DNA from 3 places in the Sinorhizobium prairiense genome. Region 3 is predicted to be linked to each of the others. Evidence: predicted binding sites of a transcription regulator. Region 3 holds the regulator's gene; each other region holds the start of a gene.
What was found. The regulator PhoB, encoded in region 3, activates phosphate uptake and scavenging genes when phosphate is short. The targets are predictions, from matches to a motif close to TGTCATNNANCTGTCAT.

Region 1: a site for PhoB is predicted at 2,941-2,957, ahead of N0Q91_RS31135 (DUF1045 domain-containing protein). Genes of this name have one in related genera too.
Region 2: a site for PhoB is predicted at 7,289-7,305, ahead of N0Q91_RS14035 (inorganic phosphate transporter). Genes of this name have one in related genera too.

The regions. Positions count from the first base shown of each region.
Region 1 covers NZ_CP104133.1:1,680,152-1,690,870, reverse strand. Annotated here, with positions in the region: gene N0Q91_RS31150 (ArsR/SmtB family transcription factor) at 25-393, shown strand; gene phnN (phosphonate metabolism protein/1,5-bisphosphokinase (PRPP-forming) PhnN) at 421-1,005, opposite strand; gene N0Q91_RS31140 (alpha-D-ribose 1-methylphosphonate 5-triphosphate diphosphatase) at 1,002-2,141, opposite strand; gene N0Q91_RS31135 (DUF1045 domain-containing protein) at 2,143-2,850, opposite strand; gene phnE (phosphonate ABC transporter, permease protein PhnE) at 3,787-5,304, opposite strand; gene phnE (phosphonate ABC transporter, permease protein PhnE) at 5,314-6,276, opposite strand; gene phnD (phosphonate ABC transporter substrate-binding protein) at 6,450-7,355, opposite strand; gene phnC (phosphonate ABC transporter ATP-binding protein) at 7,445-8,284, opposite strand; gene N0Q91_RS31110 (ABC transporter ATP-binding protein) at 8,647-10,482, opposite strand; partial or broken gene N0Q91_RS31105 (aminotransferase class V-fold PLP-dependent enzyme) at 10,516-10,719, opposite strand, start outside.
Region 2 covers NZ_CP104131.1:2,355,129-2,365,847, forward strand. Annotated here, with positions in the region: gene glcF (glycolate oxidase subunit GlcF) at 1-189, opposite strand, end outside; gene glcE (glycolate oxidase subunit GlcE) at 323-1,540, opposite strand; gene N0Q91_RS14010 (FAD-binding oxidoreductase) at 1,537-2,976, opposite strand; gene N0Q91_RS14015 (LysR family transcriptional regulator) at 3,176-4,072, shown strand; gene N0Q91_RS14020 (DUF3422 family protein) at 4,074-5,342, opposite strand; partial or broken gene N0Q91_RS14025 (FadR/GntR family transcriptional regulator) at 5,557-6,347, shown strand; gene N0Q91_RS14030 (NUDIX hydrolase) at 6,621-7,127, shown strand; gene N0Q91_RS14035 (inorganic phosphate transporter) at 7,310-8,815, shown strand; gene N0Q91_RS14040 (16S rRNA (uracil(1498)-N(3))-methyltransferase) at 8,832-9,569, shown strand; gene N0Q91_RS14045 (glutamate--cysteine ligase) at 9,705-10,719, shown strand, end outside.
Region 3 covers NZ_CP104131.1:2,625,412-2,636,130, forward strand. Annotated here, with positions in the region: gene N0Q91_RS15350 (2'-deoxycytidine 5'-triphosphate deaminase) at 1-52, opposite strand, end outside; SAM riboswitch at 128-206, shown strand; gene N0Q91_RS15355 (O-succinylhomoserine sulfhydrylase) at 250-1,434, shown strand; gene N0Q91_RS15360 (CDP-alcohol phosphatidyltransferase family protein) at 1,474-2,085, opposite strand; gene apaG (Co2+/Mg2+ efflux facilitator ApaG/CorD) at 2,196-2,588, shown strand; gene N0Q91_RS15370 (Hsp33 family molecular chaperone) at 2,616-3,608, opposite strand; gene N0Q91_RS15375 (hypothetical protein) at 3,605-3,820, opposite strand; gene argF (ornithine carbamoyltransferase) at 3,965-4,876, opposite strand; gene N0Q91_RS15385 (aspartate aminotransferase family protein) at 4,951-6,150, opposite strand; gene N0Q91_RS15390 (GcrA family cell cycle regulator) at 6,560-7,081, shown strand; gene phoB (phosphate regulon transcriptional regulator PhoB) at 7,189-7,872, opposite strand; gene phoU (phosphate signaling complex protein PhoU) at 7,983-8,696, opposite strand; gene pstB (phosphate ABC transporter ATP-binding protein PstB) at 8,786-9,601, opposite strand; gene pstA (phosphate ABC transporter permease PstA) at 9,615-10,719, opposite strand, start outside.

The sequences.
Region 1 (10,719 bases), on a different replicon from region 3:
CCGAGACTGCTAATTGTTGATCCAATGACCCTACCGCATCCCACCGCCGACCAGATCACTCTGTCCAATGTCCTCGCGGCCCTCGGCGATCCGACGCGCCTGGCGATCGTGGGCTATCTCGCCCGCCGCGACGGACGGCCGACCATGTGCCTGAACTTCACGGATTTCGGCTCCAAGACCAATATCAGCTATCATCTGGCCAAGCTGCGCGAGGCGGGCATCACGCGTACCGAGGTCTCCGGCACCAGCCGGTTGATCACGCTGCGGCGGGACGATCTCGACATCCGCTTTCCCGGCTTCCTCGATTCCATTATCGCCGCCGCGGTGGACCTGCCCATGGTCAAGAAGATCGAGGATGCAGAGGAAGCTTTGGCACAGGGCGAGGCGCGATAAAGGGTTACCTAACCGCTCGCCGCTTCTTCAGGCAGGGTGATGGCTCTTGGCCGCGTGGCGCTCGACCAGCGCGACGAATTGCCGGCCGGCCACATCAAGCCTGCCGCTGTTGTCGATGACCGTTACGTCGGGATCGGCGATGACGTCGGGTGCCTGCCGCGTCAGGCGGCGCAGCACGTCTTCCTCGCTCTCGCGGCCGCGCTCGGCCAGCCGCTTCGCCAGCACCGGCGGCTCGGCGGTGATCACCGCAACGGCAATCGTACCGAACGCCTGACGAATGGCCGGGAGGGCGGCACGGCTGCCGTTTACGATCGCGGTCATGCCTCTGGCGATCTTTTCGGCGATCTCCGCCGGGATGCCGTAGCTCAACCCATGCGCCTGCCACGAAACGGCGAAAGCGCCGCTCCGGCTCATCTCCTCGAATTCGGCGTCGGACACGCTTTCGTGCACCTCGCCGCCTGCATCCGACGGCCGTGTGATCGCCCGCCGGACGAAGAGAATATCGGGCCGCTGCGCGAAATGGCGGGCGGCAAAACCCATGACGCTGTCTTTGCCCGCACCGCTAGGACCGACGACGACGATGAGCGTTCCGGATCCCCGATCGGCGGTCATGCGACACGCCGTCCTTCGCGCCAGACCGAGCGGACGACCGGTATTCCCTCCGGCCGGCGGACGCGCGCGATGTCGGCGCGGAGCCCAACGGCGATCCGGCCGCGATCTTCGAGCCCGACAGTGCGCGCCGGCGTTGCCGTCACCATCGCGATGGCCTGGGGGAGGTCGATCGAGTCGACCTCATCTGCCAGAATGAACGGCGCATGGATGAGGCTGAAAGGCACGTAATCCGAAGAAAGCACGTCGAGAACGCCGCGCTCGGCGAGATCGCGCGCGGCGATGTTGCCGGAATGCGATTTGCCGCGCACGATATTGGGCGCCCCCATCAATACGCTGAGACCGGCGCGATGGGAGGCTTCGGCCGCCTCGAAGCTCGTCGGGAACTCCGCGAGCCGGATGCCGTAGCCGATCAACTCGTCCACATGCTCGAGCGTCGCATCATCATGGCTGGCGACCGTAATGCCCCGCTCGGCGCAGGCTTTCGCGAGCGCGATGCGATGAGGGGTCGCATAGCGCGCCGATAGCGCTTGCTGGCGGTCGATGAACGCGGCAAAGGCTTCGTCGGTAAGGCCGCGTTTGACTTTGTAGTAGATTATGTACTGGTCCATGGTCTGGAACTGCCGCTGCCCGGGAGCGTGGTCCATCAGCGAAACCAGACGAACCTGGGGATCGTTCCGGAAATCCTCATAGTGCTCCAGCACGTCGGCGGTCGACACTTCGCAGCGCAGGTGGATCAGGTGATCGGCCCGCAAACGGCCCTCCTGCTTGGCCTGGGCGAGCGCATCGGCCATGCTGCGCATCTCGCCCTTCGGAAAGCCGCTGTCCTCGTCCGAGCCCAGGCGCAGACAATCGAAGACAGTGGTGATGCCGGAGGTGACGACCTGGGCGTCATGAGCCTGGATCGCCGCGATCTTCAGCCAGCGAACCCCGGGGCGCGGAGAATAGTGCGCCTCGAGATGGTCGGTGTGCAGTTCGACGAGCCCGGGCAGCAGGTAGTCACCCTCGAAATCTTCGCCCGTGGCGCTCGCCCCTTCGGAGATGTCGGCGATCCTGCCGTCGCGGATCAGCACCGAACCGTCGAGGACCCGGTCCTCCAGAACGATGCGGGCGTTGGTCAAAACCTGTTCTTTGGGCATGTCATGCAATCTTTCGTTCGGATGCGCCGCCAAGCGGCAGCAGGGAATGGACGGTGAAAGGAGCGCCGCGGCGCTCTTCGGCGAAAAGGGCAATCGTCGAGACGGCAAGCGGCTTGCCGATGAATTCGGCGAAGACCGTTTCGAGCGCCTTTCTCATGGGCCGCTGCATGTCTTCCGGCACCGGCCCAGTCAGCGTCAGATGGAACTGGAACTCCTCGAAGACGTATGGGTAGCCCCATGCCGCCAGGTACTCGCGCTGACGCTGCGTAAGCCTGTCCGGATTGCGGCGGGCGAGATCGGCTTCCGAAAGCGGCGCCCGGAATGGCTCGAAACGGCGAACCGCCTGCTCCGCAAGACGCTGCAGAGGCGGGCAAGGATTGGCCGAGACGAGCGCGAAGAAGGGGCCGATCTGATGCAAGGCGATCTCCGGCACTTCAAAAGGCTCGATCTCCGCGGCGAACTCGTCAAAAGCAGCGATCAAGTCGGCTTCACCACGGCCGGAGGTAAGCTCGAACGGTGCTTTCAGGGTCCCGTGGAAGCCGTAACGGCGGGGCTCGGCCGTCAATGCCATCTGCTCTTCACGTCCTACTGCCGGATTTTCCGGGCAGTCCAGGGCGCCGCCGGTGAACGCGTCGCGTCCCAGCCAACGGGAAGCGGTCTGCGACAGCCGGTCATCGGACGGCGGCGCGAAGTAGATTGCATAGCGCACGGGTTCACACTTTCTTCATCAGTCGCTTCGACGCAGTTGCCCCGAGTCGACGGTTCGCGGGATCGAATGCGCAGCTAGCCGATTTGCATGACAACATCATGATGACATCGGCCCAGAACGCAAATCGGTTGGGAGCGGGATGGATTTGTTTGCAGCTTCGCCTGTTCCCGCGCCAGTGATCGGAATCAGTCATCATTATCCGAATCGGCCGGTCCGTTTCTAGACCACGATGATTTTAGGTCGGATCAACCTGAAATCATGAGGGGGCGGAAAACCGCACACACTTTTCCTCATCATCCCCGGTTCCTCATTCCTGTGCTTGTCACAGGAATCCAGCCAGACCAAGTCCTTGGGCTGGAAAGGCTCTTCCGCGCCGCAGACGCGGCGCTGCTGGATCCCTGTGACGAGCACAGGGAAGAGGGCGGAGAGGGTGTGAGGCGGCGCGGCAGGTCCCGGGTCACGCCCGTGTACAGCGTTTCGCTTCGCTTCGATAATGTAGGCGTAACCTTAGATTGCGTGACAGGTCGACCATTCCCTAGCATATTCGCAATCGAAAGTTGCAGTAGCCGCACATCCCCGGTTCCTCATTCCTGTGCTTGTCACAGGAATCCAGCCAGACCAAGTCCTTGGGCTGAAAGAACTCTTCCGCGCCGCAGACGCGGCGCTGCTGGATCCCTGTGACGGGCACAGGGTGAGGTAAAGGAGAGGTTGCAGTCCTCAGATACGTTTCCTACAGCGCCGCGCGTCTTATGAGACGATCTGCTGCATGTTTTTGTCCATTGATCGGCTACGACCAATCGAACCATGCAGTGGCGCACCGTCGGTACTCAAGGAATTCAAGCGCATCGCCATGCGCCGACAAGACCGGCCAGAGCTTCAACGCCATTATCCATCTCGCAGCAGCCGCCATAAACTCGAAATGAATCTCAACGCGCGCTAGCGTGTACGGCCCATGAGACGCGATCGGCAAAGATTGGAAATGCTGTCGAAAACGAAGACGACCATCAAGATCAGCAGCACCATATAGGCGACATTTTCCCAATCCGAATTTGTGCGCATCGCCTCCCACAGCTTCAGGCCGATCCCGCCGGCGCCGACGGCGCCGATAATGGTGGCCGAACGCGTGTTCGACTCCCAGAAGTAGAGAGCCTGGCTGGCAAAGATCGGCAGGACCTGCGGCAGCACGCCGAAGCGCTGCACGGCGACCGGCGCGGCGCCGACCGATTTGACGCCCTCACGCTGCTTGTCGTCGATGTTCTCGAGGGCTTCGGAGTAGAGCTTGCCGAGCGTGCCCGTGTCGGTGAAGAAGATCGCCGAGATGCCCGCGAGCGGTCCAGGCCCGAAGGCGCGCGTGAAGAACAGCGCCCAGATGAACATGTCGACCGACCGCAGGAAGTCGAAGAAGCGCTTCACGAACTGATTGGTGAGTCGGCTCGGCGTGATGTTGCGCGCCGCGAGGAAGCAAAGCGGGAAGGCAATGAAGGAGGCGAAGAGCGTTCCGACGAAAGCCATGACGATCGTCTGCAGGAGCTTGGTCCAAACATCCAGATGCTGCCATTCCGCATTGTAGAGGATGTTGTTCCAGGCAAGCGAGAGGTTTGAGCGCGCCGGATCGATCCGTTCTCCGGAGACGATCAAGGAGGCAACGTCGCTGTAGGACTTCCCGAAAAAGGGCGAGTTGGTGTCGAAGAGGAAATTCACCCAGCCGAAGAAGCGATTGCGGATGGAGACCTCGTCGCCCTCCACCTGGGCCCAGCCGGTGGCGCCGAAGGACAGCGTCACCTTCTCGCCCGGACGTTTCTGGACGGCCCAGGAGGGAAGGGCACCTTCAGGCGTGACAGTGTCGGCGCCGTCGACCTTCAGTCGGAGCGTTTCGCCGGCATGCGTGACCGTGACGAGCTTTTCGGCAACTTCGATGCGGGTCGAGCTATCGAAGTTCACCACGGCGTGCGTGACGACTTCCTCGGTGCGGGTCGTGACGGCCTCTTCCTGCGGCGTCTCGTTCGTATCGCCGCCGCGCGCCGCGTTCGGCGCCATAAAGCTGAAAGAGGAGGCGGTCTTCGGCTTCGGGGCCTGCGTCGGGGCCGTCGACGTTTCAACGGTGCGCGTGACCGTTTGCTTTTCGAGCGTGACCCATTCCGGGCTCGGATTGTCTCCAAGCGGCGAATTGCGTCCGTATGAGATGCTCATCGTTCCATCGGGCGCGACGGCGATCTCCGGCCGGACTTCGTAGGAAACCCAATCGGCGAGGTAGATGCCGGCAATTCCCCAATTGGCGTTGGCGAGCACGTGCCCGATCGAGAAGAACCACCAGCTGAAGATCATGTAAAGAACGACGCCTGCCGTTATCAATGCCTTGCTGCGCCGCTTGGCGGCCGACGACTGCAGAAGATGCGGGTGGCGCGCGGCGATAGCTTCCATTTCGCGCGCGTCGAGGTTGGTCGAGGCAATCATGAGGCGGTCCTATTGCGCAAGCTGAAAGGCCTGGTCGCCGACGAGGCGGCGGCGAAGCCAGGCGGAGAACTGATCGACTGCGAAGATCGTGGCGAAGAGCAGGAGGACGATCGCGAGCGTCTTTGCTTCATGGCCCTGGCCGATCGACAGGCGCAGGAGTTCGCCGATGCCGCCCCCGCCGACGGCGCCGATGATCGTCGAGGCGCGCACGTTGATTTCGAGCCGGAGCAGAAAATAGCTGGTGAAGTTGGGCAGCACCTGGGGGACCATGCCGAACCAGACCCGCTCGATCCAGTTGGCGCCGACGGCACGCAGACCTTCCTCCGGTTTCATGTCGGCATTCTCGACCACTTCGAAGAACAGCTTGCCGAGCGCGCCGATCGTGTGGATCGAGACCGCAGCGATGGCGGGAATAGGCCCAAGCGAAAGGATTGCCAGGAAAAAGCCGGCGATGACGACTTCCGGGAAGGCGCGCAGGATTTCCATCAGCCGGCGCACGATGCCCCTGATCCAGGGATTGGGCATCAGATTTCGCGCGGCGAGGAAGCACAGGATGAAGCCGAAGAACACGCCGATAACCGTCGAAAAGATGGCGATGTTCACGGTCTCCAGCATCTTGTGCACATACTCCGGAATGTAGATGCTCTCGGTCAGGTAGAGGCGCCCATCCGGGTAATTGTATTTGAAGCTGCCGTCGTCATAGGGTGAAGGCAGATCGAAGAGGGCGCGAACGATCTCTATCGGATCGCGCGGCATGAGATGGCCGACGAAATCGAAGAAGTGCGGCAGCCGGTCGAAGAACTTGCCCGCGTTCGACTCGTTCGCGAACCAGAGCGAACTGACAAGCGTCAACGCGAGAAATGCGAGACCGAGCCAGGTATAGAGACGCCGGCGATTGTTGAGCTCCTGCCAGTGACGCTCGATAAGCGCGCCGTTCTCGCTGAGGTGTCGTGTTGACACGGAAGTGGCCATTGGGTTTCCGGCCAGGGGCCGGCCTCTAGAGCGCTTCCGGGAAGAGGAAGTGCGTCGTTTCAAAAAGTAGGATCGCTTGATCGGGACGATCCGGGAGCGGGCGGCTGCGGCTGCCCCGATAGTCGAACGCCGGCCGCGGCTTGGCGGCCGGCGCAGGATGATGCGTTCGGCAATCAGCCGCCGATCGTCGCCTTGCGGGCGTCGATGATCGGCTTGTAGAAATCGCTGTTGACCTCGACGAAACCGGTGAAGTCGCCGCCCTGGATGGCGGAGAAGCAGGCGGCGTCGGTCTTCGGCAGATCCATCATGAATTGCTTGAACTTGGCCTTCATCTCGTCGTTCAATGCGGAACGCACGACGATCGGGCCGTTCGGGATCAGCGGCGACTTCCACAGTTCGACGAGGTCGTTCATGTCGACGATACCCTTGTCGACCATCTTGCGCAGGTTGCCCGAGGTGTAGCCGTCCTTGAACTCGCCGACGCCCGAGCCGAAGGTCGTACCGGCATCGAAGGTGCCCTTAACGACTTCAAGCACGAGGTTCTCGTGGCCGCCGCCGAAGCCGGTTTCACCGAAATATTCCTTGATCGGCGCGCCGATCGCTTCCGGCAGCGTGACGAGGGGAACGAGATAACCGGAGGTCGAGTCCGGATCGGCGAAGCCGAGCTTCTTGCCCTTCAGGTCTTCGAGCTTTGTAATGCCGGAGTCCTTGCGGGCGACCATGATCGAATGATAGCCCGTGGAGCCGTCGGTCTGGACGGTCGTCAGGATCGGTTCGACGGCGTCAGCCTTGGCGAGATAGATCTTGGCATAGCCGGAGGCGCCGAGTTCGGCGTAATCGAGCGTGCCGCCGAGGAGGCCCTGGATCACGCCGTCATAGTCCGCCGCCGGAAAGAGGGAGACCTTCTCGACGCCGATGGCTGCCGGGAGCTGATCGACGAGGCACTGGTAGTTGCGCAGGCGGTCGGCTTCGTTTTCGCCGCCGATGATGCCGACGCGGAATTCCTTCAGGTCTTCGGCCTGTGCGTGGCCGACGAGGGCGAAAAGCGCGACCGCGCTCAGAAGAGCTTTTTTAAGCATTGGGTTCGTTCTCCCGTTTCCCGGACGCGCCGGGTCTTTCTCGGTTTCGAAAAGGCGCCCTTGACGCGGGCATTCGATCGCGGCGGACCTTAAGGGCCGGCCAATGCCAGCGGCTTCAAGCCGGCCGATGCTGTTTCCTGCGGTGCTTCCGCGGGGATGTTGATGCTGGTCGAGGTCATCGACTCCTCGATCGCCGTTTCCGCGCCGTAGATCGCCGCGACCGCGGCGGCGGTCAGATCCTTCGGCTGTCCGTCGAAGACGACCTGACCATGCGCCATGCCGATAATCCGCTCGCAATAGTTCCGCGCGGTATCGAGCGTATGCAGGTTGGTAATCACGGTGATGCCGTCGCGCTCGTTGATGTCGCGCAGCGCGTCCATCACGATCTTGGCGTTGAGCGGGTCGAGCGACGCGATCGGCTCATCGGCGAGCAGCATCTTCGGCTGCTGCATCAGCGCGCGGGCGATTGCGACGCGCTGCTGTTGTCCACCCGAGAGCGTGCCGGCCGGCTGAAGGGCGGTCTGTTCGATCCCCAGACGCTCCAGTGCACCGATCGCCATGATGCGCTCTTCGCGGCTGAACATGTTGAGGACGCTCAGTACGGTGGATCGATGGTTGAGCCGCCCAAGGAGAACATTGGTCAGCACGTCGAGGCGAGGCACCAGATTGAACTGCTGGAAGATCATGGCGCAGTCGCGCTGCCACTCGCGCAGGGCCGCGCCCCTGATCGAGGAGACCTGTACCCCGGCGAATTCGATCGAGCCGGAGGAGGGGTCCACCAGACGGTTTATCATGCGCAGGAGTGTCGACTTGCCGGCGCCGGAGCGGCCGATAATGCCAACCATCTGGCCCTGTGGAATGTCGAAGGTAACCGAGCTGACGGCTGTCTTCTTGCCGAACTGGCGGGTTACGTTCTTCAACTGAAACATTGGCAGCTTCCTCTTTCGGGGAGACCGATCATCGGTATGACCCTGCCATATCCGCGCTTCATGAAGGCGCAGTGTCAGTTTCGTGTAGGTTCTGTAACAGTGCACGGGTGCGGTTCATGAATCTCGAACGCACCGGCCGAAGTCATCGTGACAGGTGACATCCGTCACCCCCGCAGCCTGCAGCGCAGGTCGGCTTCCAGCCGCGGATCGAACGGCAGCGGAAGCGCGGAATGGTCGGTGCCGAAGCCGTAGCTTTCCGACGTGCAGCAAAGGTCCTCATTCGAACTCCGAGCTGGGCACGTCATAGACGAAGCCTCGGGAAACAGCCTGATGCGAGGAGAGGGCCAATCATCGCGTCGAGATCACGCGGCGACAAAGTGCCCCGGCGAAACCTCGTGGTACTGGATTGGTACAGTCTTGTAATCGACCGGACGGATCGGGCTTTTTATCTCTTCATTGCTGATAAGGCCCTTTCCCCGGCGGCGATCCGGGTCGGGGACCGGCACCGCGGAAATCAGTTTCTTCGTATAAGCGTGCTGCGGATTGCCGAAGACCGCAGCGCGAGGGCCGACCTCAACGATTTCACCAAGGTACATGACTGCAACGCGATGGCTGACGCGCTCGACGACGGCCATATCGTGGGAAATGAAGAGGAAAGCAAGATTGAGGCTCTGTTGCAGATCCAGCAGCAGATTGATCACCTGCGCCTTGATCGAAACGTCGAGAGCCGAGACGCTCTCGTCGGCGACGATCACCTTCGGATCGAGCGCCAGCGCCCGGGCGATACAGATGCGCTGACGCTGGCCTCCGGAAAACTCATGCGGGTAGCGCGAAGCCATGTCGGCTGTCAGTCCGACCTTGACCAGGAGATCGGCCACCAGATCACGTGCCTGTTTGGCGGTTCCCATCTCGTGTTCGAGATAGGGTTCGGCGATTGCAGCACCTATCCGCATGCGTGGGTTGAGGCTCGCGAAGGGATCCTGGAAGATCATCTGGACGGTCTTGCGCATCTCGCGCATTCCGCTTGCATCAAGCGTCAAGATCTCGGTTCCATCCACCAGAACGGAGCCGGCCTGCGGCTCGATCAGGCGCATAATCGCACGACCGGTCGTCGACTTGCCGCAACCGGATTCACCGACCAGAGATAGAGTCTCGCCGGCATGCAGGTCGAAGGAAACGTTTTCGACCGCATGGACGCGGCCACTCAAGCGGCTGAACAGGCCGGAATGGATGTCGAAATGCTTAGTGAGGTTCCTGACTTCGAGCACCGGGCGTTTCCCGAGTGCAACCGTATCTGCCGTCTCGACCGGAATATCGGAGAGCCCGGTCGCCGTATCGACGACAGGAAAGCGCATGGGCCGATCCCTGCCGCCCATCGAGCCAAGGACAGGAACGGCGGACAGAAGCGCACGCGTATACGGGTGTCTGGCGCGGAAGAAGATATCGCTCGTTGGGCCTGATTCCACCTGCTCGCCGCGATACATTACCACCGTCCGGTCGGCAATTTCGGCAACGACGCCCATATCGTGCGTGATGAAGAGCACGGAGGTTCCCTCTTCCTCCTGCAGCGTTTTGATGAGATCGAGAATCTGTCCCTGGATGGTGACGTCAAGTGCTGTCGTCGGCTCGTCGGCAATCAGCAGCTTTGGTCGTGAGGCAAGTGCCATGGCAATCATTACGCGCTGGCGCATACCACCCGAAAACCGGTGCGGATATTCATCGAAACGGGAGGCGGCGGATGGAATGCGCACCTTTTCCAACAACCGGATGGTCTCGGCCCTGGCGTCCCGCTTGCCCATCTGCGAGTGGCAGAGAAGCGCTTCGGAGATCTGGTCGCCGATAGTGAAGAGCGGATTGAGGCTTGTCATAGGTTCCTGAAAGATCATCGCAACATCGTTTCCGCGCACCTGCCGCATCGTGGTCTCAGGCAGTTGCAGAATATCGCGGCCGTCGAGCACGACCCTTCCCGCGATATGGCTGGTATCGGCCGGGAGCAGTCGCATGATCGACAGCGAGGTGACGCTCTTGCCGGAGCCGGATTCTCCGACGATCGCCACGGTCTCGCCAGGGGCCACCGTGAACGACATATCCCGCACAACGGACCTCCACTCCCCGTCGACGATGAACGACGTCGTCAGGTTCTCCACGGACAAAATCGGCGGCACGGGTTCTGTTTGTAAGGCGGGGAGGGTTGCCATGTCGGGATCCTTCTTCGGTTTAAGCCGTCGGGTTCAATCCGGCCAGCGCAGTGCGCCATCGAAACGGTGCTTGCTGCGGTTTTCCAGCGGTGTGGCGATGATGTCGTTCGAGGCGCTGGCCTTATCGAGTTCCTCGGCCAGACGGTTGGCAACGATGGTCTCCTGACCCGGATGCAGGTTGCAGGGATCGAGGTAGAAGTAGTGATGCTCGACCTCGTGGTCGCGGACGATGACAGG
Region 2 (10,719 bases), 270 kb from region 3:
ACGACCGTTTTCGAGCATGTCCTTGATCAGATAGATCCGCCCCCGCGGACTGTCGAGTTCGTCGCCGAGAACCACGTAGGTCGGACAAGTGGCCGTGCAGAAACCGCAATGCACGCATTTGCGCAGGATCGTTTCGGATTCGGCGACATGCGGGTCGGCGAGCTGCTCAGGGGAGAAGTTGGTCTGCAACCGAGTACTCCATGTGGCGCCTTGCGCCTTGGATCACTTTGATCTCCGTCGGGCGGGCCGGAAATCGTCATGATCGATTCTCTTCGTCTTAGGCCGATCTTTTAGACCGCACGATGGCGAAAGGTCCCTTCGCCTAGTTCTGGACCAACGCGGCCGCGCGCCCTGGATTGAATATGCCCGAGGGGTCGAATTGGGCGCGGATGCGTTCCGATAATTGTGCCACGGCCGGGGATTGCGGTTCGAAGGCCGGAATGCGGCCGCGCGCCTCCTCGTCGGCACGCAGAAGCGCCGCATGTCCGCCGCCGACCGCGCCAATATAACGGCGGAGCAGTTCCGCCTCCGGGTCTGCCTCCATGCGCAGCCAGACCAGACCGCCCTGCCAGTCGTAGAACGCATCGACACCGGTCTGCAGGCGCAATGCGGCGACGAGCTGATGGCCCGCCGAAGGGGCGACCGATACGCGCCACAAAGGCCGTCTGGTGCCATCGGCATAAGGCTTCACATCGCGGATTTCCGTCCAGAGGGTTCCTGTCTGCGCCTCGTCGAGTTGCGAAATCCGCCCGAAGCGCGACAGTTTTTCGCCGAGCTTCTGCGCCCGAATGGCAACGGATGCCGCGAGGCCTTCGAGCCGGAGCACCGTTGCGGCGCCATCCGGCAATACGCCGTCGAGAAAGCGGCTGCGCACGCTTTCCGGCAGATGCGACGCACCCGAAACCTCCACCGGCTGCGCCATGGCCTCCGCCATCACCGCAGCGGCTTCCGCATCGTTCAGCCCGGAGACGACGACGGTCGCCGCCGCCGGCGGGAGTGGCTGCACCTTGAAGGTGACTTCGGTCAGAATGCCGAGCGTGCCGTAGGACCCCGCCATGAGCTTGACGAGATCGAGCCCGGTCACGTTCTTCATCACCCGACCGCCGGCCTTGATGAGTTCTCCCCGTCCATTGACGAAACGCACCCCGAGCAGGCTGTCGCGAGCGGCACCGGCGACGTAGCGGCGAGGCCCGGAGACATTGGCGGCGAAGACCCCGCCCATCGTCGGTTCGCCCGTCGTTGCGAAAATCGGCCGGTGGTCCATCGGTTCGAAGGAGAGCATCTGGCCCTTGGCGTGCAGTGCCGCCTCGACTTCGGCGAGCGGCGTTCCGGCAAGCGCACTCATGGTCATCTCGGCCGGGTCATAGGTGACGATGCCGGAAAGGCGCCTGGTCGAGAGCGTTCTGTCAGCACGCGTGGGATTGCCGAGACCTGCGCGCGTGCCGCCGCCGACTACGGCGAGCGTGACGCGCTCGGCCGCCGCGGACCGCACGACGGACGCGATCCCCTCCTCGCTTGCCGGCTCGAAATGGACGATCATGCCGCGGGCCGCCCTTCGAGCGGAAAAACCTTCGACGGGTTCATAAGCCATTGCGGATCGAAGGCGGCGCGCGCCGCCATCTGCTGGCCGAGATCGGCCCTGCTGTACTGGTGCAGCATCAGATCGCGTTTCTCGATGCCGACGCCGTGTTCCCCGGTCAGGCAGCCGCCCGCCTCGACACAGAGCTTCAGTATGTCATTGCCGGCAGCTTCCGCGCGGGCAGCTTCCTCCGGATCATTGATGTTGTAGAGGATCAGCGGATGCATGTTGCCGTCGCCGGCATGGAAGACATTCGCAACGCGCAGGCCGTAGCCGGCGACGATCTCGCCGGTCCGCCTCAACACATGAGAGAGCTGGCTCAGCGGCACCGTTCCGTCCATGCAGATATAATCGGCAATCCGGCCGGTTGCGCCGAAGGCCGACTTACGCCCCTTCCAGATCAGTGCCGCTTCCAGAGCCGATTGCGATTCCTTGATCGTCATCACGCCGTGGCGGCGGGCGATCTCGATGATGCCGGCGAGCATGGCATCCATTTCGGCCTCGGAACCTTCCACTTCGACGATCAGCAATGCTTCGACGTCGAGGGGATAGCCGGCCTGGGCGAAAGCCTCGCAGATCTCGATCGCCGGCTTGTCCATGAATTCGATTGCGACGGGGATGATGCCCGATCCGATGATATCGGCGACGCAGCTGCCGGCGGACTCGGAGGAGGCAAACCCGAAGAGGACGGGCCGCGCTCCCTCGGGCTTCGCAATCAGCCGCACCGTCGCTTCCGTGATGATGCCGAGCTGCCCCTCCGAACCGCAGACGAGCCCAAGCAGGTCGTATCCCGGCGCGTCGAGCGCCTTGCCGCCGAGTTCGATCACGGTGCCGTCGAAAAGCACCATCTTGACACCCAGAAGGTTGTTGGTCGTAACCCCGTACTTCAGACAGTGCGCGCCGCCGGAATTCATCCCGATGTTCCCGCCTATGGTGCAGGCGAGCTGCGAACTCGGATCCGGCGCATAGAAGAAGCCGTCGGCCGAAACTGCATCGGAAATATTGAGATTGGTCACGCCCGCCTGAACCGTCGCCGTGCGGTTGAACAGATCGATATCCAGGATGCGCGACATCTTCGACAGACCGACGACGATCGCGTCCTCCTGAGGAATGGCGCCGCCGGAGAGCGAGGTGCCGGCGCCCCGCGGCACGATCGGAATGCCGTAGCGGCTGCAATATTTGAGCACCGCGGCCACCTGCTCCGTCGTCTGAGGAAGGACGACCGCGAGCGGCATCCGCCGATAAGCGATAAACGCATCCGTCTCGAAGGGCTTGAGGCCGCGCTCGTCGCTGATGAGGCCGCCTTCCGGCAACAGATCGGCAAGATCGGCGACGATTTCCCGCCGACGGTCGAGGACGGCCTGCCTTGGCTTAAGAAAGCCGATCGTCTCCGGCATGAGCGCCTCCCATTCACAGCAAAGTGGTATTTTTTGCTTACCACTAATGCATGTCGCCCAAAAGTGTGCGGCGGACTTGAGACGAGGACATACACAAGCAATGACCTCAGCGCATCCCGCTCTAACCTTTTACAGGGCTGGACGGACACCCGGCAAATGTTAATGATCTTTTCGCCTTTGGAAACAATGATCAGGATTGATGACGAATCTAGGCGATCTCGAGATTTTCGCGCGGGTGGTGTCGACCGGCAGCATGTCGGCGGCGGGACGCGCGCTCGGTTTTTCCGCAGCCGTGATTTCCAAACGTATCAAGCGGCTCGAAGACAGGCTGGGCACGCGGCTCCTGCAGCGCACGACGCGGCAGATTTCGCTGACGGAGGCCGGCCAGGGTTTCTATGACCGCGTTCTCGGCATTCTCGCCGGGCTGGAGGAAGCGGAGGCCTATGCTTCGGGCCGCTCGTCCCAGGTCCAGGGGACGCTGCGCATTTCCGCGCCGACCTCCTTCGGCCGCATGCACATCGCACCGCATCTGACCGGTTTCATGAAGGACCATCCCGACCTGAAGCTGCACATCGTGCTGACCGACGACTTCACCGACATCGTCGCAGAAGGTTTCGACCTCGCCATCCGAATAGGCGAACTCAGCGATTCGAGCCTCGTCGCCCGCAAGCTCGCGCCGGTGCGCCGGCTTCTCTGCGCGGCGCCGAGCTATGTCGCCCGTCATGGAGCGCCGACGGAGATCGGCGAACTCGCGCATCACATCTGTCTGCCGGCGCACAACAACGACAACTGGAAGCTGGAGGGGCCTGACGGCAGCCTCTCCTATCGGCCGGAGGGACCGCTCGTCACCAACTCGTCGGAAATCATCCGCGAAGCGGTGATTGCCGGTGCCGGCATCGCCCTGCGGTCCACCTGGGACATCGGCAGGGAACTTCGGGAGGGGCGCCTGGTTCAGGTGCTGCCGCAATGGGAAGGATCGCACAAGCTGACGCTTTCGGCGGTCTATCCAAGCCGGCAATTCCTGCCGGCCAAGGTCAGGCAGTTCATCGACTATCTCGCCGCACTCTACGGCCCGGTGCCCTACTGGGAGCGATAGTCTATCCGTGCTCGTCGTGATGGCGGCGAATGCGCCGCACCACCAGCCAGACCCCGGCGACCGCGAAGGGAACGGCGAGGCCCGTCAGGAGACCGGGATCAACGGGTATTTCATGACTGACGGCCTTGGCGAGGTAGCCGAAGAGCCCGACGACATAATAGGAAATCGCCGCCACCGACAATCCTTCGACGGTCTGTTGCAGGCGCAATTGCAGCTTGGCGCGGCGATCCATCGAATTCAACAGGGCGCTGTTCTGCCGTTCCAGTTCGACGTCGATCCAGCTTCTCAGGAGAGCCGTAGCGCGGGCGAGCTTGCGCGAGAGATTCGCCTGCCGCTCCTCGACCGACTGACAGGTGCGCATTGCCGGCGCCAGCCTGCGCTCGAGGAAGGTGCCGATGGTCTCGTAACCGGGCACCGGCGTCTCGGAAAGCGTGCGGATGCGTTCCTGGACAATGCCGTAATAGGCGCGGCTGGCGCCGAAGCGATAGAGGCTGAGGGCGGCACCCGCTTCGAGATCGGCGGCAAGGCGGGTGATCTCCGCCAGCATCTCGTCAGCCTCCTCGCGGACGTTTTCCTTCATGCGCTGCGTCACCGCCGTCAGGCCGTCCTCGGTGCGGCGGATCTCCGGCGACAGCGACTGTGCAAGCGGCAGGCCGAGAATGGCAAGCGTGCGGTAGGTCTCGATGTCGAGCAGGCGCTGCACCAGGGCGCCGGTTCCCGCCTCCGTCATGCCGCGATCGATGACCAGCACCTGGGTCAGCCCGTCGCCGTTCTGGCGAAAGTCGGTCAGGAGCACCGCCTGGCCATTCTTGGTTTCGCTGTAACAGAGGCTCGTGGGATCGAAAGCCGCGATCGCCTCGCGGGTCTCCGGCGTATCGGGACGAATTTCCAGACGAACTCCGGAAATCAGCGAGCCCGGGGGCGAAAAACCGTCGCCGAACGGATGGATCGGCACCTCGCCGCCGAAGCTTTCCGGCGCGGGCGCGTCCCAGAAATAGGTGGAGAATTCCGTGTGCCGCTCCCAGCGCAGCGTTCCCTGTCCCCAGGGGATCGCGTGGTGATTGGCGTCGCGACCGGGCGGGGCGATGCCGCGCGAGCGCGACAACTCGGACATCACGGCGTGATCGACGATCGACCCGCCCTCCGTCATGAAGGCGAGTTGAAAGATGACGCGCGGAGTCGTGACCAGTGCATAGGGCCGTGAATGGACCTCGCCGAGCGCCTGGGCGCGCATGGGCGCCACCGGAAATGCAAAACTGCCCTTTGGCATGAAGCGCTTCTTCCCCCTCACGCGTTCATCATCACCTTCTTATCAACGGATAAGGTAAAAAGAACAGGGCGCTTTGACGCAGTTCGATCTTTGTCAACACCGGCAGAGTGGACAATCAATTTGACCACTTGATGGGTCCTGTTAGATTGCCGAATGGAAGCGGAGGCCGGCGACACCTGTGCACAATGCCCTTGGCGCTCCGGGAGACGTGGCCGTGACCGAAGACCAGGACGACCTTTATGCCCGTATCAGCCATAGCCGGACGGCCGACGAGGTGGTGCAGCAGATCGAGCTTCTGATCCTCGAGGGGTGTTACGCGACGGCGATCGCTTGCCGGGCGAGCGAGAACTCTCCAGGCGCTTCGACGTGTCGCGGCCGATCCTGCGTGAGGCGCTCAAGGAGTTGGAGGCGCGCGGTCTCGTCGAAAGCCGGCATGGCGGCGGCACGTTCGTCGCCGACGTGGTCGGCCAGATCTTTTCCAAACCCCTGATCGAGCTCATCGGACGCCACCACAAGGCGACCCAGGACTATCTCGAATACCGGCGCGAACTCGAAGGCTTGACGGCGGAGCTGGCGGCGACCCGCGCAACCGACTTCGACCGCGACATTCTTACCCGCGTCATCAAACGCATGCGCGCCGCACACGAGAGCGGCAACTTCGCCGAAGAACTCGAAGCCGATATCGAACTGCACAATGCCATCGGCGAAAGCGCTCATAATATCATCCTGCTTCACACCCTCAGGGCCTGTTACAGGCTGCTGACCCAAGGCATCTTCTTCCACCGCAATTCCGTCTTCGACGCGCCCGGCGCACGCGACCAGCTTCTCGCGCAGCACGAGGCGATCTATGCGGCGATCATGGTCGGCGATCCGCAAGCCGCCAAGGCGGCCGCGCAGAGCCACATCGATTTCGTCGCCACGGCAGCGCGCGAGGCCGAGCGCAGCGGAGAGTGGGTGCGCATTGCCCGCCTGCGCCTGCAGCAGCGCGATCGCGCGGGTTCCTGACCCGTCGCGCGCCCGACAAGCGCAAAAGTACGGATGGCGAGTGCCCCGTGGTAAAATTCCAGCCGATTTCCTAAATATGGTCATGGGACAGTGGTTCGGTCGGAACCGCGACTCCGCGCTTTGCGTTAGCTGGGTGATGCATAGTCCCGAAAAGGAAGAGCGTGAATCCGAATGAATGCGGCGCGTTTGACGAACGCATTTACAGCGGCATGCGACGGTTCATACTCGGGTCGCGCGCGCTAACCACTGATTCGTTGAGGAGTATCGGGAATCTTGAACTTTCTGCACCGGCTCGCTTCTGATGTGCAACTCATGCTGCGTCGCCCGGCGCGAATGCAGTATGCGGCGCTGTGCTATCGGCTTGCCAGGAAGACGAATGCGCTGGAAATCCTGGTGATCACCAGCCGCGACACCGGCCGGTGGGTCATCCCCAAGGGGTGGCCGATGCAGGGCAAGCAGGCACACGAGGTCGCCGAGCGCGAGGCCTATGAGGAAGCCGGGGTGAAGGGCAAGGTGCAGAGGGCCGCCATCGGCGCCTACGTCTATCAGAAGCGGATGGACCACGGCCTGGAGATCTCCTGCAAGGTGCAGGTGCATGCGCTCGAAGTCGAGGATTTCTGCAAGAACTTCCCGGAGAAGGGCAGCAGGCGGCTGGAATGGGTCGACTATCGTGAGGCGGCAAAGCGCGTTGCAGAGCCTTCGCTGAAAGAGCTTATCCTCGATTTCGGCAAACGCCTCGGCCCCGACCCGGAGCAGCGGCCGAAAGCCTCCAGCAACTGACGGCGAGGCGGAAGCCCACGGCATCCGCCACGACGACTGGTCGAACGCGCAAGCTCGCCGCAGGCTGCGACATGCCGGATCGGGTAACGCCCCGGCCGCACCCCCTCGCCCCCCTCGTCAATTCCTCTTGAATACGCCCGTTTGTGCCGCTACTGGCGAATATTACAGTTGGAGAACAGCCATTGGCCAAGCCGCGACCGCGCCTCGAAAAGCTGACGCTCGACAAGGATCTCGACAAGTTCAGCCTTGCCGAGGAAGCGTCGCATCACGTCATGCGCAGATTGGCTGCTCCCGGACTTGCCGCTCTCTTCCTGATCCTCAGCATGGGTTTCGCGGCGAGCTATTTCACCGGCGCCTCCGGTGCGGCCGTGGTGGTTGCAGCAGCGGCGGTCGCGGGCTACATGGCGATGAACATCGGCGCCAACGACGTCACCAACAACGTCGGAGCGGCGGTCGGCGCAAAGGCGATATCGATGCCCGTGGCGCTGGGGATTGCGGCGGTGTTCGAGATAGCCGGAGCGCTGATCGCCGGCCGTAAGGTCACGCTGACCGTAGAGGCCGGGATCATCGACGGCACGCAGGTGGTCGGCGCCGAAGGGCTGGTCTGGGTGATGCTCTCGGCGCTTATCTCATCGGCGATCTGGATCAATATCGCGACCTACTCGCGTGCGCCCGTTTCGACGACGCATTCGCTCATCGGCGGCATTATCGGCGCAGGGGTCGCCGCCGCCGGGCTTTCCAGCGTCAAGTGGTGGGCGATCGCCGGCATCACAGCGAGCTGGACGATTTCGCCCGTGCTCGGCGGGATCATTGCCGCACTCTTCCTCGCCTTCCTGAAGGAGTTCGTCATCTACCGCGATGACAAGATCTCGGCCGCCCGGCGCTGGATGCCTGTCGTCCTCGGCGTCACTGCCGGTTCGTTCACGGCCTATGTCGCGGTCTTTGCAATCGACCATCTGGCTTCTGTTCCGCTTCCGACCGGCCTGGCGATCGGCGGACTGGCCGGGATCGCTTGCTATATCGTGTCGAGGCCTTGGATCCACCGCCAGTCGGAAGGTCTCGAAAACCGCAACCAGTCGCTTCGCAAGCTGTTCCGCCTGCCGCTCATCTTCTCGGCCGCCCTGCTCTCCTTCGCCCATGGCGCAAACGACGTATCGAACGCCATCGGCCCGCTGTCGGCGATCGTCTCGGCTGTCGACGGCGTGATCTCGACCGCGGATTCGGAGGCCCCCTTCTGGGTACTCCTCATCGGCGCACTCGGCATTTCGGTGGGTCTTCTGCTCTACGGTCCGCTGCTGATCCGCGTCGTCGGCGAGGAAATCACGCGTCTCAACCCTATGCGCGCCTTCTGCGTGGCGCTTGCAACCGCCGTGACGGTTCTGCTTGCCTCGGCTCTCGGCCTGCCGATCAGTTCCACCCACACGGCGGTCGGCGCCGTGTTCGGCGTCGGCTTCTTTCGCGAGTGGTACACGCGTCACTCGCAACGGCGGCTCGAATATGTCCGGCGCAAGACGGGCCAGACCGAATTCATGGAAAAGGGCGAGACGAACTTTGCGGAAGTGCGCCGCCGGCGCCTGGTGCGGCGCTCCCACTTCCTGACCATCGTCGCCGCCTGGGTCATCACGGTTCCCGTGTCGGCGCTGCTCTCGGCCTTTCTCTATCTCGTCCTCTCCGGTCTGTTTCTCTAGAAGGTACCCGATATCGATGCGCGCCAATTTTCGCATGCAGCGACTGTTCATCGAGAACCCGCTCCACGCCGGAGCGAAACATGAAGCCACCAGGGAGCAGTTCAACTATCTCATCAACGTCCTGCGCCTGGGTGAAGGCGCATCGCTTCTGGTCTTCAACGGCCGGGACGGCGAATGGCGGGCGGAGATAGCCATGCCTTCGCGCAAGCAGGCGGTTCTCGTCGCGGTCGAACAGACGCGCCCTCAGCCCGCCCCTTGCGATCTCGTCTACCTGTTTGCGCCTCTCAAGGTAGGGCGGCTCGATTATCTCGTGCAGAAGGCGGTGGAGATGGGCGCCGGCGTGCTGCAGCCGGTCATGACCCAGCATGTCCAGGGAAAGATCGGCAGCCTCGAACGCGTTCGCGCCAACGTCATCGAAGCGGCGGAGCAATGCGGCGTGCTCGGCATCCCGGCAGTCGAAGAACCCCGCAAGCTCGAGGAGCTTCTCATGGACTGGCCGCGCGACCGGCGCATCGTCTTCTGCGACGAGGGAAACGACAGCCAGAATCCACTGCCCATCCTCGAGGGAATTGCCGAACGCCGGCTGGCGCTCCTGATCGGACCGGAGGGCGGCTTTTCGGAGACGGAGCGGGATCTGCTGCGGAGCCGTGACTTCGTGACGGCGATCCCTCTCGGGCCGCGCATCCTGCGCGCCGACACCGCGGCAGTGGCTGCGATGGCCGTCATTCAGGCGACGCTCGGCGACTGGCGATGATGCGTCATCCGCTTGCTCCTAGTTTTTTTGAGGGCATCTTGAAAGAAATTGACTTGCGCCGCACTTGATTACGGTTCAAGCACTCCATCCGATCCTGCTGACCCCGCAGGAGCCGCCCAGGCAAAGAAGACGAATATGGCCCGAGACACTACCGACCAGACGCCGGTTACCTCTGTCGCTGAACTGACCGCCTATCTGGCATCCGGATCGAAGCCGAAGGAAAAGTTCCGGATCGGCACCGAACATGAGAAGTTCGCCTTCTTCAAGGCGGACAACAGCCCGGTGCCCTATTTCGGCGAGGCCAGCATCCAGGCGCTCCTGAACGGTATGGCCGAAAGGAACGGCTGGGAGCCGATCGTGGACGAGGGGAATGTCATCGGCCTTGCCGAGCCCTCGGGCAATGGAGCGATTTCGCTCGAGCCGGGCGGGCAATTCGAGCTTTCCGGCGCACCGCTCGAGAACCTCCATCAGACCTGCAAGGAATCCAACCAGCACCTTGCCGTGCTTCGGGAAATCGCCGAACCGCTCGGCATCCGTTTCCTCGGCATCGGCGGCAGTCCGAAATGGAGCTTCGCCGAGACGCCGCGCATGCCGAAATCGCGCTACGCCATCATGACGCGCTACATGCCCAAGGTGGGCAGCAAGGGCCTCGACATGATGTATCGCACCTGTACGATCCAGGTTAACCTCGACTTCTCCTCGGAAGAGGACATGCGGCGGAAGATGCAGGTCTCCCTGAAGCTGCAGCCGCTCGCCACCGCCCTCTTTGCGAGCTCCCCCTTCACCGAAGGCAAGCCGAACGGGCTGCTTTCCTGGCGGGGCGACATCTGGCGCGATACCGACAACCGGCGCTCGGGCCTGTTGCCGACGGCCTTCAAGCCGGACTTCGGCTTCAGCGACTATGTGGAATGGGCGCTCGACGTCCCCATGTATTTCGTCGTCCGCGACGGGCATTACCATGACTGCACCCATGTCACCTTCCGTCAGTTCATGAACGGGGCGCTGAAGGGCGAAATCGCCGAGTGGCAGCCGACGATGGGCGACTGGACCAATCATCTGTCGACTTCTTTTCCCGACGTCCGTCTGAAGCGTTTTCTGGAAATGCGCGGGGCAGACGGCGGCCCCTGGCGGCGGATCTGCGCCCTGCCGG
Region 3 (10,719 bases):
CATACAGCGCAGCAATTGCGCGGTCGGCCAAAATCCCTGTGTCGCGCCCCATTCCGATCCTCATTTACAGTTGCCAGACAAAACCAAACTCCGGGAATTGACGCAAGCGCGGCCAGGCAGTATTGGAGCTTTATCCCGTGGTGATTTGGCCGGTCGGCTTGCAGCCACGTTAAACAAGTAGCTAAAAAGGCCGGGTGTCAAACCGGTCGTTTCGCGGCCGGTTTTTTTGTTTTTGAAAGTGACGTTCTCATGAGCAAGAATTGGCGCCCGGCAACCCAACTCGTCCACGGCGGAACGCTCCGCTCCCAGTACGGCGAGACTTCCGAAGCGATCTTTCTGACGCAAGGCTTCGTCTACGACAGCTCCGAAGCGGCGGAGGCCCGGTTCAAGGGCGAGACCGACGGTTTCATCTATGCGCGCTACGGCAGTCCGACCAACGACATGTTCGAGAAGCGCATGTGCATGCTCGAAGGCGCGGAAGACGCGCGCGCCACCGCCTCCGGCATGGCGGCGGTTTCCGCGGCAATCCTGTGCCAGGTGAAGGCGGGCGACCACATCGTCGCGGCCCGGGCGCTCTTCGGCTCCTGCCGCTGGGTCGTGGAAACGCTGGCGCCGAAATACGGCGTCGAGTGCACCCTGGTCGACGGTCGCGATCTCAAGAACTGGGAAGACGCGGTGCGTCCGAACACCAAGGTCTTCTTCCTCGAAAGCCCGACCAACCCGACGCTCGAAGTGATCGACATCGCCGGCGTCGCCAAGCTCGCCGATCAGATCGGCGCCAAGGTGGTGGTCGACAACGTCTTCGCGACGCCGCTGTTCCAGAAACCGCTGGAGCTTGGCGCCCATGTCGTCGTCTATTCCGCGACGAAACACATCGACGGCCAGGGGCGCTGCCTCGGCGGCGTGGTGCTCTCCGACAAGCAGTGGATCGACGAGAACCTGCACGACTATTTCCGTCACACCGGCCCGGCCATGTCGCCCTTCAACGCCTGGACGCTGCTGAAGGGGATCGAGACCCTGCCGCTGCGCGTCAAGCAGCAGACCGAAAGCGCCCGCCGCATCGCCGATTTCCTCGCGGAGCAGCCGCAGGTAGCCCGCGTCATCTATCCGGGCCGCAAGGATCACCCGCAGGCCGACATCATTGCGAAGCAGATGAGCGGCGGCTCGACGCTGGTCGCCTTCGAGCTCAAGGGCGGCAAGGAAGCAGCCTTCGCCCTGCAGAACGCGCTTGAAATCATCCGGATCTCCAACAATCTCGGCGATTCCAAGAGCCTGATCACCCATCCGGCGACGACCACCCACAAGAACCTCACCGACGAAGCCCGCGCCGAACTCGGCATCTCCGCCGGAACGGTGCGCTTCTCGGCCGGGATCGAGGACAGCGAAGACCTCATCGAGGATTTCGCAAGGGCGCTGAAGGGCGTAAACGCCTGACCGACACCATGACGAAGCCCGCGTCAGCGGGCTTTGTCGTCAGTCTTGCCGAAATGTCAGTCTTGCGAGAACGATCCGCGACAGCGCCGTATAGAGGCAGACGAGCGCGAAGACCGTTGCGAACAAGGGGAACCACCCGGGCAACAGGCACGACAGCAGAAAAAAGACGATCGTCTCCGTGGCCTCTGCGAGCCCCGTCGTGAAGTAGAGCGACTTCGCACCGCGCACCTCGGTCGTCAGGCCGCGCTTCTCGGCCATCACGGCATAGGCGAGGAAGCTCGCGCCGTTGACATAGAAGGCGAAGAGCAGAAATCCGCCGGCAAGACCGTTCGCGGCCGGATCTGCGATGATGAAACCGAGTGGGACGGCCCCGTAAAAGGTGAAATCGAGAACGATGTCGAGAAAGCCGCCGAAATCCGTTTTCCGGCTCGCGCGGGCGACGGCTCCGTCGAGGCCGTCGCAGAGCCGGCTCACAAGGATCAGAGCGGCGGCGGGCAGGTAAGCGCCGAGACCGATGAGCAGGGCTGCCGCAAGGCCAAGGCAAAGGCCGAGGATGGTGACGGCATCGGCACTGACCCCGCGGCCGGCCAGTGCGGCGCCGAACCTGTCCAGAACCGGATCGAGCCGCCTGCGAAGCACGCCGTCAAGCATTGCCGCTGCCTCCTGGGAAATTTGATACCACTCGCACAATCTCGCCGTTATTCTTGACGAAACCATATTGCTGTAGAATACGCGTACGGATTTGAAATAGGGTGTTGCACATGTACCGCGCGCTGACACGCGACATCGAAGTGACGGTCGAGCCGTACTACCTGGAAGAACAGTCGGATCCCGACGACAGCCGCTATGTCTGGGGCTATCGCATCATCATAGCGAACCATTCCGGGCGCGCGGTCCGGCTGATGACCCGCTACTGGCACATCACCGACGAGAACGGTCAGGTGGACGAGGTGAGCGGCCCCGGCGTGATCGGCGAGCAGCCGCTGCTCAACCCCGGCGATACCTACGAATACTCCTCCGGCTGCCCGCTGGATACGCCCTCCGGCGTGATGTTCGGCCATTACAGCATGGAGGCGGAAGGCGGGGAGACTTTCGATGTCGCCATTCCCGCCTTCTCGCTCGATTCACCGGGCCTCGTCCGCACGCTTAATTGATTCAGCGCGCAATTCAGCGCGGCTGCGCTATTGCGGGCGGACTTCGCTCGCCTCGAAGCGGTAGGTCGTCGAGCAGAACTCGCAGGTCACCTTGACCAGGCCGTCCTCGACGCTGGCTTCGATATCCTCGTTACCGAGCCCCACCAGAACGTCCTTGATCTTCTCGCGCGAGCAGCTGCAGCGATCGTAGACCGCCTGCGGCTCATAGACGCGCACGCCGCGCTCATGGAACAGACGGTACAGCAATCGCTCGGTACCGACCGTCGGATCGGTGAGTTCATCGGTGTCGATCGTCTCGACCATCACCTTGGCTTCCGCCCAGAGGTCGTCCTCGTCGAAGAAATCCTCGTGGCCTTCGTCACCGTCGCCGCCCGGCAGATCCGCCTGGCGCATCCTGTCCGGCGCGTCGGGCAGGAACTGCGCGACCATGCCGCCGGCGCGCCAGCGGTGCCGCGGCTTGCCGTTCTCGTCCTTGTCGAGAAGCTCGGCAACGGCGAGGCGCACCCTGGTCGGTATCTGCTCCGACTGGCGGAAATAGGCACCGGCGATGTCCTCGAGCGTCGCCCCGTCAAGCGCGACGATGCCCTGGTAGCGCTGCGTGTGCGCACCCTGGTCGATCGTGAAGGCGAGGACGCCGTTGCCCAACAATTCATGAGGCTGGACGCGCCCGCTCTTTTCGGCGTCGGCAAGCGCCTCCTCATCATAGCGCGCATAGGCGCGGACGCGGTCCGGCGTCGAGAAATCCGCAACCACAAGATCGACCGGTCCATCGCCCTGTGTCTGAACGATCAGCTTGCCTTCGAATTTCAGAGACGTGCCGAGCAGGACCGTCAACACCACTGTTTCGGCGACAAGCCGCGCGACAGGAAGCGGGTAACCGTGCCGCTCGAGAATGGCATCGAGCATCGGACCAAGCTGGACGGCGCGGCCGCGCACGTCGAGTCCCTCGACCTGAAAGGGCACGACGTGATCGTCACCGGCAAAATCGAACTCGCCAAGTCCCGGCGCTGTTTCTGTCATCGCTTGCTCCTTGCCTCGACCATGGTCACGCGGATCGATTCAATCCGGGATGTGGCCATGACCCATTCCAAAAACTGCATGCGGGATGCGGATGGAAACCGCTCGTTTCTTTTGATTTCCGACACGGCTTGCATCGAGTGCACCGGCGCGCACCGGTACAACCGCCCGCCATTCCATTTGATCCCGTCATGGACGAATTTCTCCGCCGGCATTTGCTCTGCCTTAAAGCACCCCGCAGGGCGCCAAGCGCAGGATAGCCGGCGTGGGGCGACTGGCCGATTTGATGATCGGAAGGCCCCGCTCACCGCTCTAAATCGTGTTGCACCGTCCAGATTTCAAGAGAACGCCTTCAGCCGTCACACCGCGCCCATGCACCAGGCGAGGATCGATTTCTGCGCGTGCAGCCGGTTCTCGGCTTCGTCGAAGACCACCGACTGCGGGCCGTCGATGACCTCATCGGTCACTTCCTCGCCGCGGTGCGCCGGCAGGCAATGCATGAACAGCGCGTCGGGCGCTGCATGCTTCATCAGTGCGCCGTTGACCTGGTAGGGCTGGAAGACGTTGTGACCGCGGGCGCGATGTTCCTGGTTCATCGAGATCCAGGTGTCGGTGACGACGCAGTGTGCGCCGGCAACCGCCTGCTCCGCCTCGTGGCTGAGCAGGATCTCGGCCCCGTTGTTGCGCGCCCAGTTCAGGAACTTGTCATGCGGTTCGGAGCCGAGCGGCACGGCCATGTTCATGCGGTAGCCGAAGCGCGCCGAGCCTTCGATCAGCGAGTGAAGCACGTTGTTGCCGTCGCCGGTCCAGGCGATCGTCTTGCCCTTGACCGGTCCCCGGTGCTCCTCGAAAGTCATGATATCGGCCATGATCTGGCACGGGTGCGTATCGTCGGTGAGCCCGTTGATGACCGGCACGGTCGCATGCTCCGCCATTTCCAGAAGCCGGCGGTGATCGGTCGTGCGGATCATGATCGCGTCGACATAGCGCGACAGGACCTTCGCCGTATCGCCGATCGTCTCCGCCCGGCCGAGCTGCATTTCCGTACCCGACAGAAACAGCGTCTCGCCGCCGAGCTGGCGCATGCCGACATCGAAGGAAACACGCGTGCGGGTGGACGGCTTCTCGAAGATCATCGCGAGCATCTTGCCGGCAAGCGGCTTCTCGGCAGTCCCTGCCTTGGTCGCCGACTTGCGGACGCGGGCATCGTCGATGATGGTCCTGAGGTCGGTGGCCGTCATGGCCGAGAGATCGAGGAAGTGTCTGGTCATACTGCCTTGTTTCCTGTCGTAGAATCCGTTTGTCGGCCCCGCCCGGGCCGGATCGATCCGAAACGTCGGGGCATTCAAGCCGCGGCGTTGCCGCTCTTGCCACTCACCGCCTCCGCGGCGCGTTCGAGCCGTGCCAGTCCTTCGCGCGCCTCCGCGGGGGTGGTGATCAGCGGCGGCAACAGGCGCAGCACGTTTTCGCCGGCCGGGACGACGAGCAGCTTCTCGGCGCGGATCGCCTTCAAAAGGTCCGCGGAGGGCACCTTGGCCTTGATGCCGAGCATCAGCCCGTCGCCGCGGATTTCCTCGATCACGTCCGGAAAACGATCCTTCAGCGAAGCGAGCCCCTGACGGAAGACGAGAGCAACCTCGCGCACCTGATCGAGGAAGCCTTCGGCGAGAACGACGTCGAGCACGGCATTTCCGACCGCCATTGCGAGCGGGTTGCCGCCATAGGTCGACCCGTGCGTGCCCGCCACCATGCCGGCGGCCGCCGCTTCCGTCGCAAGGCAAGCGCCGAGCGGGAAGCCGCCGCCGATGCCCTTGGCTACGGCCATGATATCCGGTTTGATGCCAGCCCATTCATGGGCGAAGAGCTTGCCGGTCCGGCCGACACCGGACTGGACCTCGTCGAGGATCAGAAGCAGGCCGAACTCGTCGCAAAGTTCGCGCAGCCCCTGCATGAATTCCTTCGATGCCGGCCGAATGCCGCCCTCGCCCTGGATCGGCTCGACGAGGATCGCCGCGGTTTCTTCATTGATCGCGTTCTTGACCGCCGCGATATCGCCGAAGGGGACCTGATAGAAGCCCGGCGCCTTCGGCCCGAAGCCCTCGATGTATTTCTGCTGTCCGCCGGCGGCGATCGTTGCGAGCGTGCGGCCGTGGAAAGCACCTTCGAAGGTGATGACGTGGAACTTCTCGACGTGCCCCTTGGCGAAGTGATAGCGCCGCGCCGTCTTGATCGCACATTCGAGCGCTTCCGCACCGGAATTGGTGAAGAACACCCGATCGGCGAAGGTCACCTGGGTCAGCCTCCGGGCAAGGCTTTCCTGCCCCGAAATCTCGTAGAGATTGGACAGATGCCAGACCTTGTCGGCCTGCGCCTTCAGCGCCTCGACGAGATGAGGATGGGCATGGCCGAGCGAGTTTACGGCGACACCGGCAGCGAAATCGAGATAGCGCGTGCCGTCTTCGGCGATCAGCCAAACGCCTTCACCTCGTTCGAAACGCAACGGCGCGCGCAGATAGGTGTCGTAAAGCGGCGTGGTTGCGGCCATGTCGAGCTCTCCTTCATTCCGGCGGCACGGACCATTCGGCCCGATAAAAATCAAAAATGCCGCCTTGCGGCGGCGACAGGCACTATTCCCATTTCGCACCGCGATGTCAACAAAACCAAGGTTTGCAGGCGCTTTGCGGATGCCGATTCCGAAGCACGAAAAAATCGCACTCTGGGACTTGCAAAAATGCAACGCTCCGACAGCAAGTTGGGGAAAACCGCGAAATCGATTCGGCGCGATTCCGGCGACTCTTGCCACGGAGTCACCCTGCCGGTAGGTTAACATTCAATTACTAGACGCATGCGGCGGACCTAGTCACCAAAAGTATTATCGCGTTGAATCTTCGGGTTTTTCCCGGAGAGCGGTGACGGATTCCGCCATCCCAACGCCGAGAACGGGGAGTGCAGAGATGAACTGGACTGACGAGCGGGTCGAGAAACTGAAGAAGCTGTGGTCGGAGGGCCTGAGCGCCAGCCAGATCGCGGCGCAGTTGGGCGGCGTCAGCCGCAACGCGGTCATCGGAAAGGTTCATCGGCTGAGCCTGCCCGGGCGCGCCAAGGCCGGCGGAAGCACGACCGCTGCAGCCCGGCCCAAACGGGCGACGTCTGCCCCGCGCGCACCGAACTATGCTGCGCGTTCCGTAACACGCACCGTGACCCGCACGGCCGGTGCGACCGCGCTCAAGGAAGAGCTCGCAGTCGACCTGGAAATGGACCAGGAGCTGCAGATCGACAGGAACATCGTCCTGCCGATGTCGCGGCGGCTGGAGCTCACGGAGCTTACCGAACGCACCTGCAAGTGGCCGATCGGCGACCCGCTCAAGGAAGAGTTCCACTTCTGCGGCAACGACTTCCCGGAAGCCTCTCCCTATTGCACCTTCCATGCCCGGCTGGCCTACCAGCCCTCTGCCGAGCGCCGGCGCATGCGCTGAGGCGCCTTGCTCATCCCGCTCTGGATGCACGACGAAAATCGGGGCCGGAAAGGCCCCTTTTTCTTTGCCGTGCCGCAAGCCGGCACGGGCGGCAGCGACCTTCAGCCTCAGCTCTCCAGCGAATAGCCAGCGCCGCGCACCGTCCGGATGACGTCCGGCATGTTGGAAAAGTTCAGCGCCTTGCGCAGCCGCCCGACATGAACGTCCACGGTCCGTTCGTCGACATAGATGTCGTGTCCCCAGACACCGTCCAGGAGCTGTGAACGGGAGAAGACGCGCCCCGGTGAGGACATTAGAAATTCCAGCAGCCGGAACTCCGTTGGGCCAAGGCGCACTTCGCGACTGCGTCGGTGGACGCGGTGCGTCTCCCGGTCGAGCTCGATATCGCCGCAGCGCAGGAGCGTCGACAGAACCTCGGGCTTGGCGCGCCTGAGCATCGCCTTGACCCTCGCCATCAGTTCCGGCGTCGAGAAGGGCTTGACGACGTAATCGTCGGCGCCGGTGGCAAGGCCCCGCACGCGCTCGCTTTCCTCGCCGCGCGCGGTCAGCATGATGATCGGCAGACGCTCCGTTTCCGGCCGCTGGCGCAGCCTGCGGCAGAGCTCGATACCGGAAACCCCGGGCAACATCCAATCGAGGATGAGAAGGTCGGGCAGGCGCTCCTGCAGGCGGATCTCCGCCTCGTCGCCGCGAAGGATCGTATCGACCTCGAAGCCTTCCGCCTCGAGATTGTAGCGCAGGAGAACGCTCAGGGCTTCCTCGTCTTCGACTACGGCAATCTTCGGCAACATTCAGTAGGACTCCTTCCTACGCACGACAGCCGTCATGCCGCCGCGCACGGTGGTAGGCCGCGCCGAGGCGGCCAGAACAATTCTGCATAGGCACCGGATGCCGGGCGATCTCAGTCCGTCACGGAACCCAATGTCGACGTCATGTCGTCCTTCGGCCGTTCGCCCTGCGGCTGGGCGCCTGTCGCCATATAGTAGATCGTTTCGGCGATATTGGTCGCGTGATCGCCGATACGCTCGATGTTCTTGGCGCAGAAAAGAAGATGCGTGCACGGCGTGATGTTGCGCGGATCTTCCATCATATAGGTCAGCAGTTCCCGGAACAGGGACGTGTAGATCGCATCGATCTCTTCATCGCGTTCGCGAATGCTGTTCGCCTTTTCCGGCGAACGGGACGCGTAGACGTCCAGGACTTCCTTCAACTGAACGAGCGCGAGCTCAGCCAGGTGTTCGAGGCCGCGCGCAAGCTTGCGCGGTATGCCTGAACCGGCCACGGCAATCACCCGCTTTGCGGTGTTCTTGCCGAGGTCGCCCACGCGCTCCAGGTCCGCGGCGATGCGGATCGAACCCATGATCTCCCGAAGATCCGAGGCCATGGGCTGGCGTTTGGCAATAGTGACGATCGCCTTTTCGCCGATCTGCCGTTCCGCGTCGTCCAGAATGGTGTCGTCGGAAATCACCTTCTGGGCCAGGGCGAGATCGGAATTGACGAGCGCACGGACGGAGTCCGCGACCATCTGCTCGGCGAGACCGCCCATCTCGGAGATGCGGCGCGTGAGATACTTCAACTCTTCGTCGAAGGCGGACATGATGTGTGCGTGAGACATATTCGTTTCCTCGGGGGACGCGCTGTTCTGAATGGGCCTCGTTCGGTCTTAACCGGGAGGGACGGAAAAGCGCCGCCCCTCTCCGGCCATCAGCCGAAGCGGCCCATGATGTAGTCCTGGGTGCGCTGATCGTCCGGGTTGGTGAACATTTTATCGGTATCGTTCTCCTCGACGAGATTGCCGAGATGGAACATGGCCGTGCGCTGCGACACGCGCGCCGCCTGCTGCATCGAGTGGGTGACGATCACGATCGTGAAATTCGCACGCAATTCGTGGATGAGTTCCTCGACTTTCGCGGTCGCGATGGGATCGAGCGCCGAGCAGGGCTCGTCCATCAGAATGACTTCCGGGCTGACGGCAACGGCGCGGGCGATGCAGAGGCGCTGCTGCTGGCCGCCGGAAAGCCCGGTGCCCGGCTCCTGCAGCCGATCCTTCACCTCGTTCCAGAGCCCGGCCTTCTGAAGGCTCGTTTCCACGACCTCGTCGAGCTCGGTCTTGGTGCGTGCCAGGCCATGGATGCGCGGGCCGTAGGAGACATTGTCGTAGATCGACTTCGGGAACGGATTGGGTTTCTGGAACACCATGCCCACGCGGGCACGCAATTCCACCACGTCGATCGACGGATCGTAGATATCGTCCTCGTCGAGCGTGATCTTGCCCGTGACGCGGCAGTTCTCGATCGTGTCGTTCATGCGGTTCAAAGTGCGCAGAAACGTCGATTTGCCGCAACCGGACGGACCGATCAGCGCCGTGACCGTGTTCTCGCGGATATTGAGGTTGACGTCGAAGAGCGCACGCTTTTCGCCGTAATAGACCGACACATCGTTGCCGATCATCTTGTAAGGCACCGTATTCATTTTCTGCTCAAGAGCCTTTTCGACTGCAGCTTCCGACATGATGTTCATAGTCCTTACCCCACTACCAGCGACGCTCAAAGCGACGCCGCAAGAGAATTGCGCCGAGATTCATGAAGATGAGAAAGATCAGGAGAATGATGATCGCTCCGGACGTACGCTCGACGAAGGCACGTTCTGCCTCGTTCGCCCACATGTAGATCTGCACCGGCAGCGCCGTGGATGGCTCCAGCGGCGACCCCGGAAAGTCGACCACGAAGGCGACCATGCCGATCAGAAGCAGCGGCGCCGTTTCGCCCAGCGCATGGGCGAGGCCAATGATCGTGCCGGTCAGGATGCCGGGCATGGCAAGCGGCAGCACGTGATGGAAGATGGTCTGCATCTTCGATGCGCCCAGGCCGAGTGCGGCGGAGCGGATCGACGGCGGCACTGCCTTCAGGGCCGCCCGGGTAGCGATGATGATGGTCGGTAGCGTCATCAGCGTCAGCACGAAGGCGCCGACGAGTGCTGCCGAGCGCGGCATGCCCGCGAAGTTGATGAAGACGGCAAGCCCGAGGAGGCCGTAGACAATGGACGGTACGGCCGCCAGGTTGTTGATGTTCACCTCGATCAGGTCCGTCAGCCGGTTTTTCGGCGCGAACTCCTCGAGATAGATGGAGGCGGCGACGCCGATCGGCAGCGACAGCACGAGCACGATCAGCATCATGTAGAGCGAGCCGAGAAGGGCCACGCCGACACCCGCCGCTTCAGGCCGGCTCGATGCGCCGAAGGTGAAGATGCCGGTGTTGAAGCTCTTCTTGAGCACGCCGGCCTCGGCAAGCTGGTTCATCCACGCGACCTGCGCATCCTTCACCTTGCGTTTGGCTTCGTCGACCGACAGGTCGATCTGGCCCTTGAAGGCGGAGTCGATGTTCGCCTCGGCAAGCAGCGTGACGGGAACCGTCCTGCCGATCACCGACGGATCGGCGACGACGATGTCACGCAGTTGCGTCCGGGCGCTGGCGGAGACCATATCGGTCGCCTGCTTCACCAGCGGCCGCTTCGACGGATCGAGGCCGAGCTGCTTGACCAGAGCCTCCCGCACGAGCAGCGGATAGTTGGCGGTATAGAGCCGCTTCGGATCGGACGCCCGTTCGTTCTTCGGATCGATCACCTTCTCGGAAAACTCG